DNA from 3 places in the Cellulomonas sp. URHB0016 genome. Region 2 is predicted to be linked to each of the others. Evidence: riboswitches for the same ligand, from Rfam matches in the RefSeq annotation. Region 2 holds a riboswitch; each other region holds the start of a gene.
The links. Region 2 has a riboswitch for S-adenosylmethionine ahead of ACVW07_RS11945 (methylenetetrahydrofolate reductase). Riboswitches for the same ligand answer to the same signal wherever they lie in the genome.
Positions count from the first base shown of each region.

Region 1: linked by a shared signal. The riboswitch ahead of ACVW07_RS14535 (NADPH-dependent FMN reductase) and the one ahead of ACVW07_RS11945 (methylenetetrahydrofolate reductase) in region 2 are both predicted to bind S-adenosylmethionine.
Region 3: linked by a shared signal. The riboswitch ahead of ACVW07_RS15500 (aminotransferase class V-fold PLP-dependent enzyme) and the one ahead of ACVW07_RS11945 (methylenetetrahydrofolate reductase) in region 2 are both predicted to bind S-adenosylmethionine.

Region 1 is NZ_JBSRZU010000001.1:3,160,019-3,164,651, reverse strand. It holds gene ACVW07_RS14545 (Fpg/Nei family DNA glycosylase) at 1-520, opposite strand, end outside; gene ACVW07_RS14540 (AAA family ATPase) at 530-2,437, opposite strand; SAM riboswitch class IV at 2,690-2,803, shown strand; gene ACVW07_RS14535 (NADPH-dependent FMN reductase) at 2,819-3,391, shown strand; gene ACVW07_RS14530 (flavin reductase family protein) at 3,388-3,978, shown strand; gene ACVW07_RS14525 (LLM class flavin-dependent oxidoreductase) at 4,274-4,633, opposite strand, start outside.
Region 2 is NZ_JBSRZU010000001.1:2,602,183-2,606,815, reverse strand. It holds gene ACVW07_RS11955 (ABC-F family ATP-binding cassette domain-containing protein) at 1-5, opposite strand, end outside; gene ACVW07_RS11950 (hypothetical protein) at 170-1,477, opposite strand; SAM riboswitch class I at 1,875-1,971, shown strand; gene ACVW07_RS11945 (methylenetetrahydrofolate reductase) at 2,042-3,067, shown strand; gene metE (5-methyltetrahydropteroyltriglutamate--homocysteine S-methyltransferase) at 3,082-4,633, shown strand, end outside.
Region 3 is NZ_JBSRZU010000001.1:3,368,565-3,373,197, reverse strand. It holds gene ACVW07_RS15510 (GNAT family N-acetyltransferase) at 1-199, opposite strand, end outside; gene ACVW07_RS15505 (DUF2510 domain-containing protein) at 245-928, opposite strand; gene ACVW07_RS15500 (aminotransferase class V-fold PLP-dependent enzyme) at 1,079-2,536, opposite strand; SAM riboswitch class IV at 2,579-2,693, opposite strand; SAM riboswitch class I at 2,812-2,914, shown strand; gene ACVW07_RS15495 (rhodanese-like domain-containing protein) at 2,919-3,338, shown strand; gene ACVW07_RS15490 (O-succinylhomoserine sulfhydrylase) at 3,335-4,606, shown strand.

The sequences.
Region 1 (4,633 bases), 560 kb from region 2:
CGAGGTCCGTCGCCGTCGCCGGGTCCGGACCGAGGCGATCGACCGCGGCGCGGGCCGCGTCGGGGTCCAGCACCTCGCAGGCCGACGGCCCCCGCAGGTCGGCGACCGTCTCCGTGGTGGCCAGCCGGACACGCACCTGCCCCACCGGGTCCGGCGGGAAGTGCGCGAGCAGACCGCCCTCGGCGGACGGCTGCTCGCGCTCGTCCTCGCCCATCCGGACCGCCCGGCGCAGGCGCGGGGCGCCCATGCTCCCGGAGGAGTCGCCGTCGCCGACCGACGAGACCGTGCCGTAGAAGTCCCACGCGCCGTACAGGCCCAGGTGCACCCGCAGCACGTCGCCGGACGCGAACGCGCAGAACAGCTGCTTGCCCACGGCCGACGCCCGCACGAGCTGCTGCCCGTCGAGCCGTCGTGCGCCCGCAGCGAACCGGCCCTGCGGCGAGGAGACGGCGACCTGCCGGCCGACGAGGTCGCGCGTGAAGCGGTGGGCGATGCGGTGGACGGTATGACCCTCGGGCACGCCCGCAGGCTAGTTCACGAGCGAGCCGCGCAGCCCTCCGGCGGTCGGCGCGGCCGACGAGGCCGCCACCCGGACCCGCTCGAAGGACGACGCCTCCTCGAGCTGCGGCACCGGCGGCAGGTCGCCGCCCGTGAGGTGCGCCGCGAGCAGCACGTCCGTGATCTCGTCGCCCAGCAGCTCGTGACGCTCCAGGAGCGCGTCACGCAGCGCCTCGACGAGGTGGCGGTTGCGGGACAGGAGCCGGCGGACGCTGGACCGGGCGTCGTCGAGCACGGTCTCGAGCTGCTCGCGTGCCTTGCCGTCCGCCAGGACGGCGTTGACGAGCGGGCGGTCCGTCGCGAGGAACGACACGAGCGAGCCCGTCATCCCCGCGGCGCCGACCATCTGCGCCGCCGTGCGGGTCGCCGCGGCGAGGTCGCTGGCCGGGCCGGTCGTGGTCTGACCGAAGAACAGCTCCTCGGCGACCCAGCCGCCCATCGCGATCTGCACGAGCCCGCGCAGGTCGCCCTCGGACCGGGTCCACACCTCCTCGCAGTCACCGTGCGCGAGCAGCCCGAGGGCCTCGCCGCGGCGGACGATCGTCAGGACCTCGAGGTGCCGGTTCGGCGCCACGAGCCACGCGGTCACCGCGTGCCCGGCCTCGTGCGTGGCGATGAGGCGTCGCTCGCCCTCCGTGTAGCGGACGGGCTGCCCGATGCCGACCATCTCGGTGATCCGTGCCGTCTCGACGTCCGCGAACGACATGGTCAGCGAGCCGCGGCGCAGCGAGTTCACCAGGGCCTCGTCGAGCAGGTGCTCGATCATCACCGGCGTCCAGCCGTTCGTCGCGGCCGCCACCCGGTCGCGCGCGACCGGGTCGTCGAGCTCGGCGTCGTGCGAGCGGCGGGACAGGAAGTGGTCCACGAGGGCCCGGCGACCGTGCGCGTCGGGCGACACGAACGTGAGGTGGCGGTCGAACCGGCCGGGACGCAGCAGCGCCGGGTCGAGCGAGTCGGCGCGGTTGGTCGCGGCGATGAGCAGGATCGGTGCCTTCGAGGGGCGGCTGCGCGGGATCTGCCGGTGGGCCGGGAGCAGCAGGTTGATGCGGGCCACCAGCTTGTCGCCGAGCTTGGCGGCACCGGTGGGCTCGTCGAACGACTGCATCTGCACGAGCAGCTCGTTGACGACGCCGCCGGTGCCCTCGCTCGTCATCAGGTTCAGGACGGACCCGCGGTGGGGGTCGGAGCCGCTGGCCGACACGCCGGCCGACGAGCTCGCCGACTGCATCCCGCCACGCCGCAGGCCGATCGCGTCGATCTCCTCGATGAAGCCGATGGCACCGCCCTCCGCACGGGCCGCCTTGCGGAGCGCCTTGAAGTACGCGCGGATCTTCTTGGCGGTCGCGCCGTAGTACATGGACTGGAACGACGTCGCCGACACGAAGAGGAACGGCACCCCCGCCTCGGCCGCCATGGCCTTCGCGGTCATCGTCTTGCCGGTGCCGGGCGCTCCCTCGAACAGCAGCCCACGACGCGGGGTGCCGCCCATCTGGTCCGCGAACTGGCGGTGCGTCTGGAACAGGTCGATCGAGCGGCGCACGTCCTCCAGCACCGGGTCGATGCCGATGACGTCGTCGAGCCGCACGTCCACCTGCTCCGGCCGGTACATGACGTGCGGTGAGCGCGACGTGCCGACGGTCGTCAGGAGCATCACCCCGAGCAGGCCCGCGAAGAACAGCGCCGGGACCAGCACCAACGGGTCGACCGCGGGAACGGCCGGCACGATCGAGCGGCCCATGAGGGCGCTGACGATGACGTAGGCCTCCGCGGCGATCAGGACGGCGGCGAGCCGGTACACCCGGCGGCGGCGCATCCGTTCACGGTCGACGGCGATGTCGTGGGCGCCACGGCGGATCGGGGAGACGAGCTCTTCGTTCACGGGGGCGCCTTTCACGGTCCGGCACGCATGAGCGGTCGCGCATGCGGGTCGCCGCACGACGAGCGCGGCCAGCCCATGGTGGAACCGGGCGAACCGGACAGCAATGCGGGAGGAAACGGACCACTCGAACGGCTCAACGCCCCATGCGGTGCCGCGCACCGTCCGCTCGGACGGCCTTCCGGGTGTCCGCACTGCGAGACATCCCGCACAAGCCCTTGCCGCCGCCGCAACCGCTGGTACAAACCGCGGCGAGGTCACGAGCACCAGCGCGAAGCCCCGGCTCGCTGGTCAGCAACCCCTGTCACGACGGGGTGCTCCGGGAGATGACCTGGTCGTACCCCACCCGGGGTGCGGCAATCGTGATCGTGAAGGAGCTGCACCGTGGTCCACCCCCATCCGTCCGTCGTGGCGCTGGTCGGCAACCCCCGACCGGGGTCGCGCACTCGCGCCGCCGCCGAGCACCTCGCCCGGCGGCTGGGTCCGGCGCTCGCCCCCGACCCGTCGGACCTGTCCGGCCCGGCGGTGCCGTTCGCGACCGTCGACCTGGCCGACCTCGCACCGGAGCTCTTCGCCGCCGACCGGCCGCGCGTCGACGAGGCGCTGCGCCTCGTCGCGTCCGCCGACGTGCTGCTGGTCGCGACGCCCGTGTACAAGGCCTCGTACACCGGGCTCCTCAAGTCCTTCCTCGACCTCTACGGCCCCGACGGGCTCGCCGGGGTCGCCGCCGTGCCCGTCGTGGTGTCCGGCAACCCCGCGCACGCGCTCGTCGGGGAGGTGCACCTGCGCCCCCTGCTCGTGGAGCTCGGCGCGACCGTCCCGGCCCGCTCGTTCACCGTCACCGAGGCCGACCTGGCCGACCTCGACCCGGCCGTCGACCGGTGGATCGACCGCGCCGGCGAACCCCTGCGCCGCTCCCTGGGCGGTGTCGCGACCCTCGCGGAGGTGCTCCGATGACCACCGAGATCCTGCGTGCCCTCGACGCCGACCTGGCCGAGCAGGACGAGCCGCAGCTCACGCCCGACGAGTACAAGGACGTGTTCCGCCGGCATCCCGCGGGCGTCGCGGTGGTGGCGCTCGTCGACACCTCGCCCGAGTCCGACGACGGCCGTGACTCGTTCGAGGGCGTCGACGGTCCCGGCCGGCTCGTGGGCTTCACCGCCACCTCCGTGATCTCGGTGTCGGCCGAGCCGCCGCTGCTCGCCTTCTCGCTCGCGTCCACGTCGTCCTCCTGGCCTGCGGTGTCCCGGGCCCGGACGCTCACGATCAGCTTCCTGTCCGGGTCCCAGGACGACGTGTCCGCCCGGTTCGCCACCCACGGCATCGACCGGTTCGCCGCCGGCGGCTGGACCGCCCTCGACACCGGGGAGCCCGTCATCGACGGGGCCGTGTCGTGGGTCCGCGGCCGGGTCGTGCAGCGCACGCCCGTCGGCGGGTCGTACCTGGTGTCCGTGCGGGCCCTGTCCCACGGGACCCACGACGTCAGGCCGCTCGTCTACCACGACCGGACGTACCACCAGATCGGCGACGACTACTCGATCTGACCGCCCGACCCACGACGCCCGCCCCCTGGCCGCACGGCCGGAGGGCGGGCGTCCCGCTTCCCACCAGCCACCCGCACCCGGCCGCCCGGCCACCGGGCCACCCGGCCGCCCGGCCACCGGCCGCCCGGCCCACCGCCCGCCCGGCCCACCGGCCGCCCGGCCCACCGGCCGGCCGTGACACCGGTGCTTGGTGGTGAAGGGCGGCAGGAACTGCCGGTCTTGCCCCCCTGTGCCGTTCTCACCAGCGACGTGCCGCGGCCGGCCCAGGGCACGCGCGGGTCCGCGGAAGCTGGCGTCAGGCGGTCGTGGTGGCCAGCGGGCGGGTCGACGTGGCCGGCCAGGCGGCGGCGAGGAGCTCGTACGAGCGTGCCGTGTCGGCCGGGTCATGGGTGATGGTGGTGAGCAGGAGCTCGTCGGCGGCGGTCACGCGGGCCAGCGTGGCCAGTCCGGCAGCGACCTCGTCGGGCGTCCCGACGAAACGGGTGTCGACGCGGTCACGGACGAGGTCCTGCTCGGCCGCGGGGCGGTCCGCCCACCGGGTCGTGGTGCCGGGTGCCGGGTACGGGATCGCGCCCTCGCCGCGCCGGATCGACAGGACCCACTCGGCGAACGGGTCGGCGAGCGCGTGGGCCCGCGCCGCGGTGCCGGCGGCCAG
Region 2 (4,633 bases):
GACATGGGCCCATCCTCTCCCGCGGAGCCCACCACCCGACGACCGTGTCACCCGGCTGCTGTGTGACGAGCGATCACCCCGCGTCCTGCCGGACCAGCTCACGGTCAGCAGGAACCGCCGACCGGGGTGCCGGACCCGGTGGCGGAGACGTCATCACCTGGTCGAGCCGCTACCTGACGATGAACCGATGGATCGGCGTGGGGCTCGTGTTGCCTGCCCTGTCGACGGACTCCACGTACAGGACGTGCGGGCCTGCCGTCGTCGGCGTGTACGAGATCGTCGCGCTGCCACCGAGCGACACGGCCGCGGTCTGGTCCATGGCGTCGCCGTCGAACGAGTACTTGTACGCGACGACGTCGCTCGAGGAGCCCGGCGACAGGGTGAACTGGCCGGTCAGCCCGATGCCGCCGCCGGCGACGTCCTTGTCGTACACACCTGGCTGGCCCTGGACCGGCGTGATCGACGGCGAGTCGGGGGCGACGAGGTCCACGGTGAGCTCGCAGGGGACCGTCGAGATGCCCACACCGGACCGTGCGTCGAACGCAAGGGCGCGCCAGCGGTACGTGTGCCCGTCCCGCAGGACCTCGGCGTTCACGGTGACCTTGTGCTCCGCGCCCGAACCCTGAGGAGCGGTGCTCCCGGTCCAGACGACACCCCGCGCCGCGCCGTCGATCACGTCGAACACGTCGAACCGGCCGTAGAGCGAGGTGCCGTCCGGGTGGGCAAGCGTCGCCACCAGTGTCGGCGTCTCCGAGCGCATGAACGGCCGGCCCTCCCCCATCACGCACGCAGTGCGCGGATTCTCCGTACGCAGACCGGCCGGCGGGTACGGTCCGTGCTTGGTCTCCGCCCTGGTGCCCCCGCGCCACGGGAAAGGCCGCAGCTGCGTCGTGACGGTGTCACCGCACGAGGAGCCGGCGGCGTCCGCCGTGCTGCACAGCCCGACGCCCTCGGCGTACGCCGACCCCGCCGTCGCGTCCTGCTGCAGCGAGGCGCTCACGCCCGGGTCGACGGAGACCGGCCGGACGGTGTCCGGGTCGGTGAGCAGCATGTCGCCGAGCGTGGCCACGACCGCCCTGTCGGACACCTCGACGGGTGCCGCCGCGACGGTCTCGGCACCGACCGGTGCCGACGCGAGGCGCGCACGGCCGCCGGTCGCCTCGGCCGCGCGCTGGACAGCCGGCTCGTCGGCGAGACGCTGCCGCGCACCGGTGCGGAGGCGGGGCCCGGCCGACGGAGGGCTCGAGGCGTCCCACGAGGTCGACGGCGGACTGGTCCGAGCCGTCTCGCCCGACGCGCTGAGCGCGTCGAAGCCGGCGCCGTCCGGGTCGCATGCGAGCGCGTCCACTGCCGCGTCGGTCTCGACCGATCCCGGGCAGCCCGGGAGAGGGGCCGTCGCCCCGCTCGTCAGGGGCGCGGCCGACGCCGTCGTCCCCACGAGGACCAGGGCCAGCAGCGGCACGAGTCCCTTCCTCACGACTGCACCCGGCACGATGACCTCCTCGACGACACGCGGCCGGGACGTGACCGCACCGTCCGCCGGCAGGACGACCCACCGCGCAGCGGAACATCTTCGGTGCGGATACTAGGAGGTACTGGACGCCCGTATGGGTCGCTTGCCGATGTTCCATGTCCCAGCGGTCCGGGGTGCCGACGCCGATCGGGCCCGTGGCCTCGGCGCCTGGCGCCGCCACAGACCGGAGCGCTTCGTTACCCTGGGCCGGGACGGCCGCCGTCATCCTGCCCGGGCCGGCGAGCGGAGTGCGGCGGCTGGCGGGCAGACGGCCGCATCGGCGGAGGGACACGCAGCGGACACCTCCGTCTCACAGAGCGAACATGGTTGCTCAGCATGTGGTCGTCGCGTAGCATCGCGGCAACCATCCAGAGCGGCCGAGAGACCTGGCTCGACGACGCCGCAGCAACCCCCCTCCTCGTCGAGGGTGTGGGTGCTTCCGCCAGGGTCGATGGAGAGCGACATGTCTGTGCCTGACCCCCGACCCCGCACCCGCCGGTGTCACCACCGGTGCGCCCGGGCTGCCCTGTGAGTGCGACGACGACCGCCGCGACCGCGAGCGAGCGTGTGACCGGCGTCCACGTCGCCGAGTCGCCGCGCCCGCGCGCTGCCGTGGACCGGCCGACGGTGTCGTTCGAGCTGTTCCCGCCGCGCAACCCCGACGCCGCACCGCGGCTGTGGGCGACCATCCAGGCGCTCGAGGCGGTGCACCCCGACTTCGTGTCCGTCACCTACGGGGCCGCCGGCAAGACACGGCTCACCACGCGCGCGTTCGTCAGACGGCTGCTGCGCGAGACGTCGCTGAACCCGATCGCCCACCTGACCTGCGTCGGGACCTCTCGCGAGGAGATCACCACGATCGTCGAGGAGTTCCTCGACGAGGGAGTCCGGTCGTTCCTCGCGCTGCGCGGCGACCCGCCCACCGACCAGGACGACTGGCAGCCGCACCCCGACGGCCTCAACACGGCGAGCGAGCTCGTGGAGCTGCTCCGCGACCTCGAGCAGCAGCGGTGCGCCGACAGCCCCTCCCAGGCGGTCCGTGCCCGCGTCCGGCCGCTGTCGGTCGCCGTCGCCGCCTTCCCGCGCGGCAACGCGGCCACCGGCGGCACCCGCGCGCAGGACGTCGCGAGCCTGCTCGCCAAGCAGCAGGCCGGCGCGGACTTCGCGATCACGCAGGTGTTCTTCGACGCCGACGCCTACCTCGGTCTCGTCGCTGAGGCACGGGACGCGGGCGTCACCATCCCGATCATCCCGGGCATCATCCCGACCACCGACCCGGCCCGCCTGCTGCGCGTGCAGGAGCTCACCGGGGTGCCGGTGCCGCCCGACCTGCTGGACCTGCTGGGCTCGGCCGACGACGAGCTCGACCGGCACCGCCGGGGCATCCGCGCCAGCGTCGACCTGGTCCACGGCGTCCTCGACGGCGGGGCACCCGGCATCCACGTCTACACGTACAACCAGCACCACGCCGCGCTCGACCTGCTCGAGGGCGCCGACCTCGACGGAGGAGCTCGGACCCGCCGTCACCCCAATCCGTCAACGACCGACCTCTGAGGGACCGACACACCATGACCAGCACCCCCACGTTCCCCGCCGGCTCCGTCCTGGGATACCCCCGCATCGGGCCGCGCCGTGAGCTCAAGAAGGCCATCGAGTCGTTCTGGGCCGGCCGTTCCACCGCGGACGAGGTCGAGGCCGTCGCCGCCGACCTGCGCCGCCGCACGCGCACCCGCCTGGCCGAGCTGGGCCTGCGGACCGACGTCCCCGCCATCCCGAGCGCCTTCTCGTTCTACGACCACGTGCTCGACGCGTCGGCCGTGGTCGGCGCCGTGCCGGCCCGCTTCGCCGACCTGGTCGACGAGAACGGCCGCCTGGACCTCGCGGGCTACTCGACGGTGGCCCGTGGCCGCGGCGACGACCTGCCGCTCGAGATGACGAAGTGGTTCGACACGAACTACCACTACCTGGTGCCCGAGATCGGCCCGGACACCGCGTTCCGCTACGCGAGCGACCGCCCGGTGCGCGAGTTCACCGAGGCACTGGCCGACGGCGTGCTGACCCGCCCGGTCATCGTCGGCCCGGTCACCTACCTGGCGCTGGCCAAGGCCGCCGAGGGCTCGCCGGAGGGCTTCGCACCCATCGACCGCCTGCAGGACCTCCTGCCGGTGTACGCCGAGCTGCTGCGCGACCTCAAGGCCGCCGGTGCGACGTGGGTCCAGCTCGACGAGCCGGCCCTGGTGTCCGACTCCATCGAGGTGCCGGCCGACCAGCTGCTCGCCGCGGTCGTCGAGGCCTACCGCGCACTCGCCACCGACCTCACCGACCGCCCGGCGATCTTCGTCGCGGCCCCCTACGGCGACCTGGGCCCGGCGCTTCCGGTGCTCGCCGCCACCGACGTCGAGGCCATCGGCATCGACCTGGTCCGCGGCCACGCGCCGTCGGAGAAGGTCCCCGGCCTGGAGACGAAGACGCTGGTCGCCGGCGTGATCGACGGCCACAACATCTGGCGCGCGGACCTCGACGCCAAGCTCCAGGTCCTCGAGCAGCTCGAGGGTCTCGGCGCCGCGGCCGTCGCGGTCGGGTCGTCGACGTCGCTGTTCCACGTCCCGCACGACACGGCCGACGAGCCGAACCTCGACGCGACGCTGAAGAGCTGGCTCGCGTTCGCCGACCAGAAGGTCGGCGAGGTCGTCACGCTCGCCGAGGGCCTCACCGAGGGCCGCGAGGCGATCCACGAGCAGCTCCTCGCCGCCACGGACGCCGTGAACTCGCGCCGCACCGCCCCCGGCGTCGTGCGCCCCGAGGTGCGCGAGCGCGCCGCCGCCCTCACCGAGGACGCGTTCACCCGCGGCACGTGGGAGTCCCGCAAGGAGCAGCAGGCCAAGCGCCTCGACCTGCCGCCGCTGCCGACGACCACCATCGGCTCGTTCCCCCAGACCACCGAGATCCGCGTGGCCCGTGCCGCGTTCGGCCGGGGCGAGCTCACCGCCGAGCAGTACGAGGACGAGATGAAGGCGGAGATCCGCCGCGTCGTCGAGCTGCAGGAGAAGATCGGCCTCGACGTGCTGGTGCACGGCGAGCCGGAGCGCAACGACATGGTCCAGTACTTCGCGGAGAACC
Region 3 (4,633 bases), 770 kb from region 2:
GCACGGCGAACGCGAGCCGGCCGGGCGTCGCGGTCGCGTCCGCGATCGCCGACGCGACCGCCGCCGCACCGACCGGCACAGGGGACGTCATCCCGCGCCACAGGTCGTCGTCGATGAACGCCGCGAGCTCGGGGGCGTGGCACGCGGCCAGCGGGACCAGCCGCGCGCCGAAGCCCTCGAGTGTCAGGTCGTGCAGCATCCGGCGATGGTGCCACAAGGCGCCGGACGGTACCCGGTGCTCTCGTCAGCCGCCGACGAACGACAGGAGGTAGACGAGAGCGCCGAGGCCCGAGAGGACCAGGCCCGTGACGGCCCGCGCCGTGCCGACGGCCTTCGGGTACCCCTCGGCCTTGATGCGCCTGGCCTTCTGGAGGGCCTTGATGCCGACGAACACGGCCAGGCCGGAGGCGATCGCGTAGCTCGTGAACACCAGGATCAGGACCACGGCGATGCCGGCGATGAGCGCACCCGTCGCCAACCCGTTCTTGGGCGCCTCGACCGGCCCGGTCCCGGCGCCGGCGCCGGACCAGTCGGCCACCGACGGGCCGGACGGGTAGGCGGGGACGCCGGTGGGCTGCCCCGCGGTCGCCCCTGCGGGCGCCGGGTACCCGGGCACGCCGCCCGTGATGCTCGGGTAGCCGGGGACCCCCGCGGGCACCGTCGGCCGGTCGCTCGTGCCCGGCGCCTGGAAGCCGCTCTGGGCGTAGGCGGCGGTCGCGCGTGCGTCCTCCTGCTGGTGGGTCGGCTGCCCGTGCGGCGCCACCGGCGCGGTGGGCGCCTGCTGCGTGGGCTCCTGCTGCGTGGGAGCTTCCTGCGTGTGCTCCGTCCACTGGGCGCCGTCCCACCAGCGGTGGGTGCCGGGGACGTGCGGGTCCGGGTACCACCCGGCGGTCGGGGTGCTCTCGGCCTGGCCGTACACGGTGCTCATGCGGTTGTTCCTCGTCTCATGTGGTCGCCGGGGCCGGCGTCTGACGGAGCAGGTGATGCGGTGACGGTCAGGGGCGATCGTCCGGACGCCGGTACCGGAGGTCCGGGCGGCAGCCGCACACCCTCGCATCGGCACGTCGGGTCGGGGACTTCACTCAGGTCGATGTGGGGAACGGCAGGACGGCCATCGGGTCAGTCGTCGAGGGCGGGGCCGCACGCGGCCGCGGCGGGTCGCGGCCAGGTGGTCCAGGCCGTGCACCTCGACGAGGGGGCGGGTGTCGTCCACGACGGACCAGCACGCGTCGACGATCTCGTACCGCGACGTCGGCCCGGTCGTGAGGTACGCCTGCAGCGCGGCGACCAGCCGGTCGACCGCCTCGCTCGTCGACCCGACCCCGACCGACGCACGGATCGCCCCGCCCGATGCGCCGAGGTGCGCCAGCAGCGGGTGCGCGCAGAAGCGTCCGTCGCGGACGCCGATGCCGTGCTCGGCGGACAGGTAGGCCGCCACCAGGCCGGCGTCGTGCCCCGGCAGGGTGAACGTGACGACCCCGACCGGCTGGGCGGAGTCGGGCCAGATCCGCGCCACCTCGACGCCGTCCACGGCCGTCAGACCGTCGACGAGCCGGGTCCGCAGCGCGTCCTCGTGGGCGGCGAGCGCTCCGGCGGGAAGGGCCGCGAGCTGGTCACAGGCCTCCGCGAGCGCGATGGCTCCGAGCACGTTCGGCGAGCCGGCCTCGTGGCGGGCCGGGGCGGGCTGCCAGATCGTCCGGTCGGACCGGACGTCCCGCACCGCACCTCCCCCTGCGAGGTAGGGCGTCCCGGCGTCGAGCCAGTCGCGGCGGCCCACGAGCGCGCCCGCACCGAACGGCGCGTACGTCTTGTGGCCGGAGAACGCCACGTAGTCGGCGTCGGTGGCGGTGAGCGAGAAGCCGCGGTGCGGGACGAGCTGTGCGCCGTCCACGGCGACGCGGGCGCCGGCCGCGTGCGCGAGAGCGACCACCTCGTCCAGCGGCAGCGCCTCGCCCGTCACGTTCGAGGCACCCGAGACGGTGACCAGCGCGTAGGGCAGGCGGGCGAGCTCGGCGCGCAGCGAGTCGAGCGTCGCGGCGACGGTCGACTCGATCGGCAGGATCGTCGTGGTGTTGCCGTGGCCGCCGCCCGAGTGCACCCAGGGCAGCAGGTTCGCGTGGTGCTCGACGTCCAGGACGAGCACCCGGCCGCCGGCGGGCACGACGCCGGCCAGCAGGTTGAGCGAGTCCGTGGTGTTGCGGGTGATGATCGCGACGTCGTCGGACCGCGCGTCGACGAACCGGGCGATGGCCTGCCGGGACGACTCGTACAGGGCCGTGGACACCTGGGACAGGTAGCCGGCGCCGCGGTGCACGGAGGCGTACAGCGGGAGGACCTCGGTGACGCGGGCCGCGACGGCCTCGAGCGCGGGGGCGCTCGCGGCGTAGTCGAGGTTGGCGTAGACGCGCTGGGTGCCGTCGACAAGCGGCACGGTCGTGTCGCCACCGACGACGGGGAGCAGCGGCTGGACGGTCGGCGGGGTCGACGCGGTGGCGGCGACCCCGGCACACGACGAGCGCTCGGCGGTGACGGTCATGATGGTCCTCCAGAAGGCTCAGGGGGACACCGTCGGTGGTGGACCCCGCGCTTGCCGGACACCGGGCGGCGTCCAGCCAGGTCGTCACCCGGGGCACCCCACCGCGGAGGAGGGTTGCCGGCCAGCGAGCCGGGGCTTGACGCTGGCACTCATGACCTGGGACGAGGGTCGCCAAGGTCCCCCGGTCGTGTCAACGACACGCCCGGGCTGTCTCGGATGGCGGGACACTCTGTCCACCAATTGGAGCGTGTTGTCCGCTCCGCGTAGCATCGCCCGCACCATCCAGAGCGGCCGAGAGATCTGGCTCGACGACGCCGCAGCAACCCGCGGGCACACCACGTGCCCGGCCGAGGGTGCTACCGCCAGGACCGATGGAGGCGACATGGGCTACGCAGGTGACCTGACCCCGCAGCAGGCGTGGGAGCTGCTCACGACGGACGAGCGCGCGGTCCTCGTCGACGTGCGCACCGATGGCGAGTGGCGGTCGATCGGCATCCCGGACGCCGCCGCGATCGGCGGGCGCGCCGCGCTCGTCGAGTGGGTGCAGGCACCGTCGGGCCGCCCGAACCCGCAGTTCCTGCAGCAGCTCGGCGAGGCGGGCCTGGAGCCCGGCGACGAGCGTCCGGTCGTGTTCCTGTGCCGCTCCGGGGTCCGCTCCATCGCCGCGGCGCAGGCTGCGACGGCTGCGGGCCTCGGCCCTGCCTACAACGTGCTCGAAGGCTTCGAGGGCGACGTCGGCCCCGACGGGCAGCGCGGGCACCAGGGCTGGCGTGCCGCCGGCCTGCCGTGGCGGGCGCTGTGAGCGGCCGGCAGGACGGCGTCCGCGTCCCTGGTCCGCTCGACTGGGACGACCGCCGGGTCGACCGCTCGTCGCTGCGTCCGGACACGCTCGCCGTGCGCGGCGGGCAGGTCCGCTCGGAGTTCCACGAGATCTCCGAGCCCGTGTTCCTCACGCAGGCCTACGCGTACGACTCGGCCGCCGAGGCGGAGGCCGCGTTCGCCGGCGAGCGGGACCGCTTCCTCTACTCGCGGTACAACAACCCGACGGTCTCGACCTTCGAGGAGCGGCTGCGGCTGATCGAGGGCGCGGAGGCGGCCTACGCGACGGCGACCGGGATGGCCGCCGTGTTCACCGCGCTCGCCGCCGTGCTGCAGCAGGGCTCGCGCGTCGTCACCGCCCGGGCGCTGTTCGGCTCGTCGGTCGTGATCTTCGACGAGATCCTCGCCAAGTGGGGCGTGCGGACCGACTACGTCGACGGGCACGTGCTCTCGCAGTGGGAGGAGGCGCTGTCCACCCCCGCGGACGTCGTGTTCTTCGAGACGCCGTCCAACCCGATGCAGGACCTCGTCGACATCGAGGCCGTGAGCCGCCTCGCGCACGCCGCCGGGGCGCTCGTGATCGTCGACAACGTGTTCGCCACCCCGGTGCTCTCCCAGCCGCTCACCCTCGGGGCGGACGTCGTCGTGTACTCCGCGACCAAGCACATCGACGGTCAGGGACGCGTCCTCGGCGGCGCCATCCTGGGCAGCGAGGAGTACGTCCGCGGTCCCGTCCAGACGCTCATCCGGAACACGGGCCCGTCGCTGTCGGCGTTCAACGCCTGGGTGCTGCTCAAGGGCCTCGAGACGCTGTCGCTGCGCGTGCGCCACCAGACGGCGTCGGCCCTGCGGCTGGCCACGTGGCTCGAGGAGCAGCCCGGGGTGTCCCTGGTCCGCTACCCGTACCTGACGTCCCACCCGCAGCACGAGCTCGCGCTCGCGCAGCAGTCCGGCGGCGGCACCGTGGTGACGTTCAACCTGCGCGTGCCCGAGGGGGCGTCGGTGGACGTGGCGAAGAAGGCCACGTTCGGGGTGCTCGACTCGTTGCGGATCCTCGACATCTCGAACAACCTCGGCGACGCGAAGTCGATGGTCACGCACCCGGCGACCACCACGCACCGCAAGCTCGGAGCCGAAGGCCGGGCCAGGGTGGGCATCGCGGAGTCGACGGTCCGGCTGTCCGTCGGGCTCGAGGACCCGGACGACCTGATCGACGACCTCACGCAGGCGCTCGGACGGCTGCCGGACTGACGCGACCGGTCTCCGGCTCTGACCCGG